DNA from 3 places in the Paenibacillus sp. J31P190 genome. Region 1 is predicted to be linked to each of the others. Evidence: riboswitches for the same ligand, from Rfam matches in the RefSeq annotation. Region 1 holds a riboswitch; each other region holds the start of a gene.
The links. A riboswitch is a leader RNA that binds a small molecule or an ion and turns the genes downstream of it on or off. The one in region 1 is predicted to bind cyclic di-GMP.
Positions count from the first base shown of each region.

Region 2: another riboswitch for cyclic di-GMP. It lies ahead of AC58U0_RS27740 (hypothetical protein); the one in region 1 lies ahead of AC58U0_RS11225 (response regulator).
Region 3: another riboswitch for cyclic di-GMP. It lies ahead of AC58U0_RS18035 (putative motility protein); the one in region 1 lies ahead of AC58U0_RS11225 (response regulator).

Region 1 is NZ_JCAUAS010000004.1:361,337-365,392, forward strand. Features, by position in the region: gene AC58U0_RS11210 (NAD(P)H-dependent oxidoreductase) at 1-114, opposite strand, end outside; gene AC58U0_RS11215 (winged helix-turn-helix transcriptional regulator) at 322-660, shown strand; gene AC58U0_RS11220 (HD-GYP domain-containing protein) at 978-1,892, opposite strand; gene AC58U0_RS11225 (response regulator) at 2,003-2,365, opposite strand; cyclic di-GMP riboswitch class I at 2,495-2,583, opposite strand; gene AC58U0_RS11230 (hypothetical protein) at 2,917-3,264, shown strand; gene AC58U0_RS11235 (ABC transporter substrate-binding protein) at 3,525-4,056, shown strand, end outside.
Region 2 is NZ_JCAUAS010000020.1:100,336-104,391, reverse strand. Features, by position in the region: gene AC58U0_RS27750 (S-layer homology domain-containing protein) at 1-612, shown strand, start outside; gene AC58U0_RS27745 (O-antigen ligase family protein) at 694-2,211, shown strand; cyclic di-GMP riboswitch class I at 2,363-2,457, shown strand; gene AC58U0_RS27740 (hypothetical protein) at 2,504-2,746, shown strand; gene AC58U0_RS27735 (metallophosphoesterase family protein) at 2,923-4,005, opposite strand.
Region 3 is NZ_JCAUAS010000009.1:215,289-219,344, forward strand. Features, by position in the region: gene carB (carbamoyl-phosphate synthase large subunit) at 1-100, shown strand, start outside; gene pyrF (orotidine-5'-phosphate decarboxylase) at 196-885, shown strand; gene pyrE (orotate phosphoribosyltransferase) at 925-1,566, shown strand; cyclic di-GMP riboswitch class I at 1,654-1,739, shown strand; gene AC58U0_RS18035 (putative motility protein) at 1,760-1,960, shown strand; gene AC58U0_RS18040 (LysR family transcriptional regulator) at 2,367-3,239, opposite strand; gene dapA (4-hydroxy-tetrahydrodipicolinate synthase) at 3,363-4,056, shown strand, end outside.

The DNA.
Region 1 (4,056 bases):
GATAGTGTTCTTTTCTTCTAGCAATCTCACCATGCTATCCATCAAAGTTTGATTTAGTTTCCCAGATGATGAACCATATCGCTGGTGACCATTAATAATCAGTATGTTTTTCATCTTCACTCTTCTCCTCCAAAGGTTCTCAATTGCTTAACCAAGATATTTCAATTTTTTATAGGAATTAAACAATTGGTTCTTCGCTATTATAGATGCAGTTAATTCATTTAGGGAAGTAGTGATATTAATTTCATATAATTTCCGAAAAGTTACTTTTGTGATATAATGGGGTAAATCAGAAGTATTTTTTTTATGGAGGATATTTATATGAATGCTATTGAACCGATCGTACTGAGCAAAGGAACACCAGGCGTGCCTTGTCCCATTGCCAAAACACTTGACGTGATTGGGACTAAATGGACCTTTTTAATCATTCGGGACCTTCTTATCGAAGGTACACTGCGATTCAGCGACTTGTTGAAATCAATGGATGGCATTAGTCCAAAAACGCTCTCGCTCCGTCTTAAGGTACTAGAGGAACACGGGGTATTGGAAAGGAAAGTGTTTCCCGAAGTTCCCCCTCGTGTTGAATATACGTTAACGGAAAAAGGAAAGAGATTGGAACGTATTTTTGTTGAATTAAAGAGATTTGGATTAAATTTATAAAAGATACTGTCTCAAATGTAAATGAATTCAGTTAGGAGCACAGAAAACAAAAAAATGAGAAGGCAAGGTTATGCCTTCTCATTTTTTTGTTTTCTTCGACTCCAAAGGAAAGTCACCCGAACTTTATTTAGCGGAACGTTAGTGCGTTATTTGATCAAAATGAATGATCCGGAGGCAAAAAACAGCGAAATAACGCATCGACGTTCCTCTTCCTCATGATTTCTGGGGGTTTTCGTCCAAATAGCACATCGACGTTCCCCCTCAGCAAATTCTGGTTTTCATATTGAAACAGCCCATTTTTTAGGATTGCACCAATCTTATTTTTCCCTATTTAATATCCCTATAAAGAGATCAGCTATATGTGAATCGAAATGTAAACCTCTATTTTTGCTTATTTCGTTAATAGCTAATTCTTTATTCAGAGGTTCCCTATAAACACGTGTAGATGTCATGGCATCATAAGAATCTGCAATAGCCATGATGCGAGCGTATAAAGGGATTTCTTCGCCTTTTAAACCTTGTGGGTACCCTGTTCCATCATATTTTTCATGATGATATAGAACAATATCCAATATTCCGTTTTTGTTGAATTCAGTTATATGTTTAATTGTTTCATAGCCGATGACCGGGTGTTTTTGAATAACTTTGAAATCCTCATCCGATAATCGTCCTGTATTTGAAAGTATATATTCGGGTACACCGATTTTACCTATATCATGAAGTAATCCGCCAACATAAATGGCATCACATTGCTCGCTTGAAAGTTTCATCTCTTTAGCGATTTTTAAAGCATAACTAGCTACTTTCTCAGAATGTCTCGCTGTGTATGTATCTCTGGAATCTAAGGATTTCGTTAGAGCTGAGATCAAGTCAAAAGTGACTTTTCTCTTGTTCTGATAATTATTTTCCATCCTTGCCGCAATAAGGGTCATGATCACATACACACACCAGAGAGAAATGAAAGAATCCATCGGAGGGAATTGTTTGAATTCTACATAGGACCTCAACAAAACTACCATAGTACAAAGAATGATTAGAAAGACCAGCGGTTTTTTCGAAAATCCGATGCCCAAGAATATAACAGATAGAAGATAGAAAGCATATATATCAAACTCTGGAAAAATAAATACATGTAAAACCGTCATCATTAGTAGAGTTAGAATGAATCCGTATCGAAATACATAATCACGGCTAAAATATGTGATTACTCTTTCTTTAGATCGTAAATGCATGGGAAATTCCGCCTAACTGTTTCAGTTTTGTGATTTGCTAAGGTTTTTTTCTAATGCGTGGGTCTGAAAAGTGGATTGGAGAGGCATTAGGTGGAGAGCTCTGTGGGCATTCACGTATTCAGTACCTTTTTTACAGCTTCTGCTACCCTCTCTTTATCAAAAGGCTTCACAATAAAATCTCTTGCGCCAAGGGTAATGGCTTCAATAACAAAGGATTGTTGCCCCATTGCCGATACCATTATTATCTTTGAATCGTTGTTGTAACTTTTTATTTCCTTTAATGCAGTAATTCCATCCATCTCGGGCATTGTTATATCCAACGTAATCATGTCAGGTGAATGCTGTAAAAAAAGAGAGATTGCCTCAAGTCCATTCGAGGCTTCGGCTACAATTTCATGCCCTAATTCTAAGAGGATGTTCTTAATCATCAATCGCATAAAGATAGAATCATCTACAACCATTAGTCTCGCCATTTTAATTATCACCTTTCAGGGGGACTTTCTACCTAGCTTTTTACTGTAATAGATGGCTGCCATAATTCGTTACATAAGGAAAACTCCCCTTATTAGAAGAATAAGGGGAGTTGTAGATATGTCCCTTCCTTCGGTAACTGGCAAGCATAGCGAAGTATTTCGCCTTAGCTCCTTTAGCTTTGCGTCACTAATTTTCATTAGCTTTGCTCTTATCGTATAGCAGAAGAATTACTATTCATTTGTTAAATTATAGCACTCTTTTTAGTAGGAATAAAGTACTAGTATTAAAGGTGATCTTTAAGCAGCCCTTGATTGTGTTAACCAAGTTAGATTTATGCTGCCCGAGATTTTTTAACGTGTATTCGTCACTAATATCAAGCAAAATTTGTAAGACATTCGGGAAATTGGATCATTTAGATGTGATGTAGGTAAATTATGCCCGATTTCAGTGAGAAAGACGAACGATTCTCTTGATTAATTCTGAAATCCTATGTATTATTAAGTTAGATTTACATGCATAAGGATTGATAATTGATCTTGAAGGTGATTCCATGCCACAACTAGATTCTAATGAATACAAGAAGAAGCTGTGTCACCTCTATAACGAAATCTCCAAAGAGTTGTTCGGGTTTGGCACAACACTGCTGAAGGTTTCCATTGATCAGAACATTATTACTTTTCATGCCAAGCATCGCCGTTCTCCGCGTTCAACCGCATTGGAAGGCGAGGCGCCAACGCTCAAACACGAAGTCGATTTTTATATGTCCTCTATATACAAGAAGAGAATCCGGGACAGGCTGGAGCAAGAACTTGGCTTATCCATGGATGCGGTATTAAGGGACTATGATCCGCCGACGCAATGGGCAATAACGAACATTATTCTTAAACAAACCGAATAGTTTTGTCGGGCGGTGTTCTCTTTTGATTTATCTTAAGAGGAAACCACATGTATACCAATGGATGTCACTTTACATTGTTTACAATGAAAAGTGCTCTTGATTAGAAGCTTCTTTCTATCAAGGGTACTTTTCTTTTTTTTTGTATAGCTGGATTTAAGGCAAAACGCGCATATTTCTGGGGTCACGAAGAATACTAGTGAAAATTTAACAGGGGATTCACGCATTAAAATCATACATGATAAAACTTGGGAGGACGATGAATGATGAGACAAAAAATGGTACGCAGTTTAATTTCTTTATCTGTAGTAGGACTAGCCTTAACAGGTTGCGGCACAGCGAAGGACCAGGGCAATACAAGTGGAGCTACAACAGCACCCACAGCAGCTGCCACAGCGGCATCTAAAGGGGAACCTACAACTTTAATCATTTCCACCTGGGGTTTTGCGGATGATTTCTTTAAGAAAGAAGTGTACGCGCCATTTGAGAAAGAGCATAATGCTAAGATCGTTCTGGAAATAGGCAATAACGCAGAACGTTTGAACAAAGTGAAACAAGGCAGCTCGAGTGTGGATCTCATTTATTTATCCGACTATTACGCACAACAAGGCATTGAAGCAGGACTTTTCGATAAGATCGACCGCAGTCGTATTCCGAATTTGAAAGACATCTATGATTTGGCCAAGGCGCCTCTGGGCGAAGATTACGGTCCAGCCTACACAGTAGGTCGACTGGGTATTGCCTACAATCCGAAAGCAACCACCAAAGAGATCAAGTCATGGAGCGACCTCTGGA
Region 2 (4,056 bases), on a different contig from region 1:
GTTACGATAAAGCGAAATTCAAATAGTATCTACACCGTTGTTCAAGGGCTACAAACCTTCAAAGATTTAAGTGGGCATTGGGCAAAAGAAGATGTAGAGTTTCTTGCTACAAAGCAATTGGTTGAAGGAACAGCAGCTAATACATTCTCGCCGGAACAAGTGATAAGCCGTGCCGAGTTCGCGACATTACTTACTCGTGCTTTAGGATTAAATGAAGTTAAGTCCAGTATGCAATTTAAGGATGTTGATTCCGCAAGCTGGTACCAAGGTACCGTCGGTGCTGCCGTTAAAGCGGGACTAATCGAGGGGTATGAGGATGGTACATTCCGTCCTAATGCCAAGCTCACAAGGGAACAAATGGCTGTTATGATCGCAAAGGCATTAAAATTTACAGGTAAATCTGTTGATGCTGTTAGTGAGAGCCCAATAGCCTCCTTCCAGGATAAAGATGCAATAAGTACTTGGGCTCGAAACTCTACCGCTCAGGTAACGAAAGTTGGAGTAATTACTGGCATGACAGAATCTGACTTTGCGCCACAAAGCGAGGCCACTCGTGCACAAGCGGTTGTGATGTTGAAGAGACTATTACAGGTAGTTGGGTTTATCAATTAAATAAATTGACCAAGTGACTGCCGATTAATCGGCAGTTTTCTTGTATAGTAGAGGGATAAGTTAGATAAGCAGAGGTGTTACATGAAAGTGAAAACGATGACAGGGCTTTTATTGCTCCTATGCTGGAGTGGCTCATTATTTCAGGGATTTTATTACGAACAGAGCTATCTTATTGTATTTATTGTTCTTCTAGCAGGGTTTGCTGTGTTCGCATTTTGGGACAAGGAAATTCAATTTTCATTATTTCACTTTCTTATTGTGTTTATGGCAATCATGTATGGGGTGTCTATTCTCTATGCCGTTGATTGGGAGCAAGCCATCTTGGAAGCATCAAAGTTTAGCTTACTTGTTCCTTGGGCTTTGATAGTAATTAGAGTACCTCTAATACAAAAAATCAGGTATTTAAAGTCATGGACATGGGCTGCAGCTGGGCTCGTCGTGTGGGGGCTTCTACTGCACTTAGAGCGAAAAGGACGTCTTGAATCTACTATAGAGTATGCGAATACGTTAGCTGTTGTTTTATTGATTGGTCTTCTATCTGGACTCTTCTTTTACGTAAGCAAGCAGAAGAAACGGTATTTATTGCTTGCAGTTATCAGCGGAACAGGCTTGCTCTTGACATTTTCTCGTTCTGTTTGGATTCTATGGTTATTATCTATATGTATCAGTCTGATCCTATTTCCGGAATTTAGAAAGAGAGCCGCATGGATGGGGACCGCATTTGCTCATTTCTTGAGCTATGTGATCGCCGCAACTATCAAACAGGATCCATTATTTTTCTGGAGCAGAGTGCAGTCCATTCAACCCCAAACATCTGAATTTCAAATAAGGCTTGTATATTGGAAGGATAGTCTACAAATCATTAGGGATTATGGATGGACAGGGAGTGGCGGTGGAGGATGGGTTGTTCTGCAACAATTATACCGATCCAAGGAGTACTTTGTTAAATATGTCCATAATCATTTTCTGCAAATTACGATGGATATAGGGCTGCTTGGATTGCTGGCTTTTTTAGCGTGGATAGGATGGTTCTACCTAAAAGTATGGGGATTTTTCAAAGCAAAAAGTCTCGGAGAGATAGATTTTTATTGGGTGAAGGCAGCTATGGTGATGGTGACGGTTATCCTGCTGCATGCGGGCTTTGATTTTGATCTTAGCTTCCCATGGGTGTTTATGCTACTACTGTTTCTAGTAAGCTTTGTAGAGACTCCGATAAATAATAGATTTACATGGCGTATGAAGATGGAGACTCCATTTTCAAAAGTTATCTTATCTGGTACTTTGATTGTGTTGGTTGCGGTATTGGGGTGGTTTGAATGGGGCTACACCTGTAAAAGGGTGGGGACGAATCTAGTATTATCTGGGCAGCTAAGTGAAGGCCGAGCTTATTTAGAAAGAGCTGAACGTGCTCTCCCATGGTCACATTCAGTGAAATATGAATCCGCTAAAAGCTACGTGCTACTAGGGAATAAGACGGGGGATCGGACTTATTATATATTGGCAAGAGAGAAGATCCAAGCTGCTGTAGATATCTTGCCTAAAGAGGAGCTTTATCGTTCGCTTCTGGATGAATTAGCAACTAGTAAATTAGTCAATTAGGCCTTTTTTGTGTGAAATCACACACTTTGCGTAGTGGGTACCTCATTTTTGTAGAAAAATGTTGAATTTCATTATTTTATGGAATACCATGGAAATAGTTAGTTCTTTACAACTAGAAATAATCACTGAAACACACCTAATATCAAGCAATAATGAACAAAGGCAAATCCATCGAAAGGTGGAGACGCAAAGCCACGGGTCTAAGCCATGAGTCACATGTCATGGGATGATAGCCGGGTTACTCTTTAGGGGCTTGTTTTTTTATTGCCAAAAAAGAAAGGAGGGTCGGAAAATGGCAACATATCTGATGCTGATTAAAGTATTCGACGATGCAGAAAAAGTCATATACAAATTTGGTCCAACAGAAGAAAGTTTGGGTGAAATTGAGTTTGATCTAGTTAATGAAGAATTTCGGCAGCTAGAGAGGGTCCCAGGTACTACCAAGGATCATATGTTTATGAAGGCCGCTTCAGCTATAGCAAGATGTTATGCAGAGGGAGACGGTTTTCCGGACAAAACTTTTTTTGCTTCATAAATGAGTTGTTTCAATTACTATCTTTCCGTACGATACATGCGACCCGCAGCAAACGCAGCAAGGATTTTGTTAGATTACAAAAATCGCTATGAATAGTGTCGAGTTTTCTTTAGTTAAACGATATGTATAAAAGTGGATAAAAACTACCTTGCGTCCTCGCTCGGTAGTTTTTTCAATCAATTCCCCTCATAACGCTTCACAAATGCCGGCTCAATCCACCTTTTCTCCGAATGCTCACGCCCCTGAATCACAATACGGTCCGTATAAACGTCCACAACGATGCTCTGGCTAGCCGCGCTGCCTTCAGGCTCATTTTTCGAATTCCATATTTCATGGACAGAGGCGCTAGATACCGCAAGGAACTCCAGCTGTTTAATCTGTTTAGTAGTCTCCAAATTCCAGTGGGTATGCCCACTGAAGAATACAACATTCGGATATGCATTCACAATCGCCCTAAGCTCTTCCTGCTGTACAACTCCGAGCTCTTGATCCGAACCGTCCACGGTATGAACGAGTGGTTGATGCAGGAACACGAAAATAGGCTTGTCCGGCGCTGCAGCCGCAGCTGCCTTCAATTTATCTTGAAACCAAGTAAGCTGTTCAGTGGATAGATAAGCGTCCTCTTTCACGTTAGGATCCACATCGCGATAAAATTCACCCCCAAGAAATAGAAAGTGATAGTCCTCCATGACGAGTTCATGGTAGGGCTTTTCATAGTTAAACATCTGATGGAATAGGTCGATGGCCTTTTGGCTTGTCCAATTCGGATTTAGCCTGCTGGTATCTTGACCGCCACTCTTCGTCTGCCACATTCCATAATACTCATGATTTCCCATCGTTGCATGAACGGGAGGTAAAGGGTGTTCGCTCATAACGCTGACCAGACTCCGATTATCTGCTTCGTTGCCATTGCTGAGGTCGCCATTCATTACTATAAGTTTGCTGTCAGGTCGAATAAGACGGTGATCGGCTAAAGCAGCACGGAAGCGCTTTTGAGAATCTTTGTCTTTTGCACCCACATGTATATCGCTCAGCACGGAAAAAGAAAAGAGTGGCGCGTTACTTGCTGTGGACGTTTTTTTGGGAACAGTACGAAAAAGTTTTACCATAGGCAATGGCTCTTTACTAAGAATATCCGCCTTAAATGATTTCGAAACAGGCGCTATCGCCGTTGCTTCCCAAGCATAAGTAGGGAGTAATAGAAGGAATAGAGTGGATAACAGGATGCGTATAGTTAACGTTTGTAATCGTTGTTTCATAATTTAAACCTTCCTTTTCCCGGGATAAAAGCGCGGGTTACCGAGTTTGTT
Region 3 (4,056 bases), on a different contig from region 1:
CGGTGTGGTTTGTATGACATCACTTGATACAGTAAGAGCGCTTGTTAATATGCTTGAAGCGATCAACTTCTCCTCACGTGCAATGCCAATTCATGTCTAAGACTATGCTTACGAAGTCAGTTTTGCTAAAGCAAAACTCTAAGGAGAGTGACGAACTTGAGTACACTAACTCGCACAGATGTTACTGGACGCATTATGGTCGCTTTGGATTATGCGAACGCAGAAGGTGCTGAAGGGCTGCTCAAGCAGCTCGAAGGCATCCCTTGCTACGTGAAGGTGGGCATGCAGCTGTTCTATGCTGCGGGTCCTGGCTTCGTAGCGAGTCTGAAGGATCGCGGCTACAAGGTGTTCCTCGATGTGAAGATGCATGACATTCCGAACACGGTCAAAGGCGGCGCAGAAAGCGTGACGCGCCTTGGGGTTGACGTGTTCAATGTCCATGCTGCCGGAGGCAAGCAAATGATGGAAGCCGCCTTGGAGGGTGTCGACAAGGGGTTAGCTGTAGGTGCTTCGCGCCCGATCGTTATCGGCGTGACACAATTAACCAGCACCAGTGTACAGGTGCTGAATGACGAGATCGGCCTGACCGGTACGGTTGAGCAGGCCGTCATTCGTTATGCCCGCTTGGCGCATGCTGCGGGGCTTCAGGGTGTCGTCGCATCACCGCTTGAGGTGACCGCGATTAAGGCAGCATGCGGTGACGGGTTCGTCACCGTGACGCCAGGCATTCGCCCTGCGGGAGCCGACGTGGGCGACCAATCGCGCATCATGACGCCAGTTGAGGCGTTCGCGCAGGGGACGGATTATGTCGTGATCGGTCGACCGATCACAGGCGCAGCGGATCCAAGAGCAGCAATTGAAGCGATTATCGATTCAATCGTTTAGCATGCTTGGTCTAACAACGGAAGGAACGGTGGTAGGAACATGAGTCAACTCGAAACAATCGCGCAGCATATTGCAGCGTCATTATTAGATATAGAAGCGGTGGCACTTCGACCGCAGCAGCCTTTTACATGGACTTCTGGCCTGAAGTCGCCAATCTATTGTGACAATCGTCTGACGATGTCACACCCAGCTATACGTGAAGCGATCGCCGACGGCTTCGCAGCTTTGATTCAAGAGAAATTCCCGGATGCTGAGGTTGTTGCTGGTACGGCAACAGCGGGCATTCCTCATGCCGCTTGGGTTGCTCAGAAGTTAGGTCTCCCGATGATCTACATTCGTGATAAAGCCAAAGGACATGGCAAGGAAAACTTGATTGAAGGTACTGTGAAACCAGGTCAAAAGGTGATCGTGATTGAGGATCTGATCTCTACGGGTGGCAGTTCTTTGAAAGCAGCTATTGCTGTCAAAGAAGCTGGCGCTGTAGCGCTGGGTGTGCTCGCGATTTTCTCCTATCAGCTAGATAAAGCTACCGATGCATTCCAAGCTGCTGATATGCCGCTGTACACACTTTCCAACTACTCTACACTGCTTGAAGTGGCTCTGGAGAAGGGGAAAATCAAACAAGAAGACATGGAATTGCTTCGTTCTTGGAGATCGAATCCTGCTGCGTTTGGTGTGTAGGTCTGTATCTGCTTAAAATGAATTGCGAGGATTGACGAATTGTGTAAGTATATTCTATACTTGATAAGTGCTAGGTACTGCCTAACATCTGCGAAATGGCAAATGACGCGAAAGCGACAGACGCAAAGCTATAGGGGCTACTCGGTTACACCGTATGCTTGCCAGCTACCGAACGATGAGAGGAGGAGTGCTCGTGAATATCAATAGTGTTCTAACTGCGATTAGTGGTGGAGACGCTTTGAAGCAAGCCGTTGGCATTCAGCTTTTAAGCAAAGTAAGTGATATGCAAGCAGCTTCATCTAGTACTTTAGTACAGGATTTTGCTAAATCCCAACAGCTGGTTACCGCTTCAGCGACACCGCATTTGGGTGGCAATCTCGACATCCGCATATAGTTCATAACGGAAGAAGCTCTACCTTTACGAAAAGGAGAGCTTCTTTTTTGATTATATAATTAATATGTTTTGGGTTAGGTGAGGAAATCAAAGCAATGCAAAGCTTACTCCCTCCTGTTGTTTGTTTTCTCTTCTGTGGGAGAACTTACAGTGTAGAGCGACGGGCCTAGATAAAGCAACTTAGCATGTGAGAACTCTGATGGCTTTTTTATAGAAAAGAGATCGTCGATTCATTCGGCCAACCTTACTCTACATTGAGGTCTAAAATCGAATCGCAACAAATGGGTTCGAAATGAAGTACAACTATAATTTTGCCAAATAGCCTTTAGGCGTGTAGCCAGTATAGCCCATCTAAACTTCACTAAGCTGCTGATCGACTCTAATCCGTTTTTCTTTCTGGATGAGGTTAACCTTGTGTCAGTTGTTGAATAAATGTTTGCAAGGGCTGGGACATCCACTTTTTGGGGTGAAGCAGCAGTTGAAGGTCTAATTTTAAGTCTGAATGTGAAAAAGGAAGATGGGCAAGTTTTCCTTGTTCCAGTTCGTTCTGTACTGCAATTTGGGGCAGCAGGGCGATACCTAGCCCATTCATGACGCAGTGTTTAATGGTTTCTAAATTGCCGAGTTCAAAACCAATTTGAAGCGGGACTGCATGATCTTTTAGTAACTTTTCAAACATACCTCGATAGATACAGCCCTCTTCTGTAACGATAAATTCGGCTTGCTGAAAATCAGTTAGCTGTATTTGTGTTCGTTTCGTTAGCGGATGCCCAAGCGGTGCCACCAAAACTAAAGGTTCTTCCCTGACCTTTGTACAGGTAAGTGTGGTATCTGCAGGATAACGATCTAGTAGGAGTCCAATGTCATAGTCCCCATCTCTTACTTTGGTAATGAGGGAAGCTTCACTATCAGGGAAGAGCTGGATATTCAGTCCAGGAAATTGTTGTTTCAGCACATGTAAATAGGGTGGTAAATAATAAGCCGCGAGTGAGTTAATCGTTCCGATCGTCAGTGTTCCGCTGACTTCGCTTGTTATCATTTCTTTGGATTGATCATAGAGGTCAAGCATTTGCAAGACTAGCTTTAGCAAGCTTTCACCGGGTGCAGTTAACCGAAGCTGACGCCCGTATCTTTCGAAAAGAGGGACTCCATATTCTCGTTCCAACTTCTGTATTTGCATCGTAATACTCGATTGCGCATAGCCCAATTCTTCAGCAGCTCGTGTAAAGCTCTTTCTCCGTGCAACCTCCCGAAAGGTTCGGAAATAGGTTAAATCCATGGGAACCCCTCGCTTTATTATCAAAATTTTTGATGAGTCTTATCATTTATTATAGCTAACTGTGATCCAATGATCCATGCTAAAGTGAATATACAAATGAATGAGGACTGGGAGATGATTGGAATGTTAAGAGAGAAAGACTTACACGGGATCTATGTTCCCATTATTACGCCGTTTGATGAGGAATACGAGGTGGATGCATCCTCTTTTTATAATCTTGCTTTTAATTTATTTCAAGATGAGGTAAACGGACTGGTCGTCAATGGGACAACAGGGGAATCGCCGACGATTACGAATGAGGAGATGGCGATCTTATTCGATACGGCACAAGCAGCTCGCGAGGCTGCGCAAGTAGATGCTTCACTCATAGTAGGTACAGGAACGAATGATACGTTGTCCACGGTAAAAAAGACGGAGGCTGCTGGGAAATTAGGGGCTGACGCCGTTTTAGTCGTCGTGCCTTACTATAATAGGCCGAGTCAGCAAGGGATCATTGAACATTTTCGCCGGGCAGCCAGCGTTGGTGTGCCTGTCATTCTATATGAAATACCGCATCGCACAGGAGTGACGTTGGAACTTGATACCGTGCGTACGATACTTGAACTCGATGGTGTCATAGGTATGAAAGACAGTACGTCTAACACCCGATTGGTGTCTGAGCTTACTCGTCTAGGCTCCAAGCCCGTCTTGTGTGGGGAGGATTCACTGCTTTATGAGGCGCTTAGCTCCGGTGCTAAAGGGGTTATGAGTGCGTCAGCGAACGTAATGACTGAGCGGATTGTATCGTTTTATCAGCATTTTGAAGCTGGACAACACG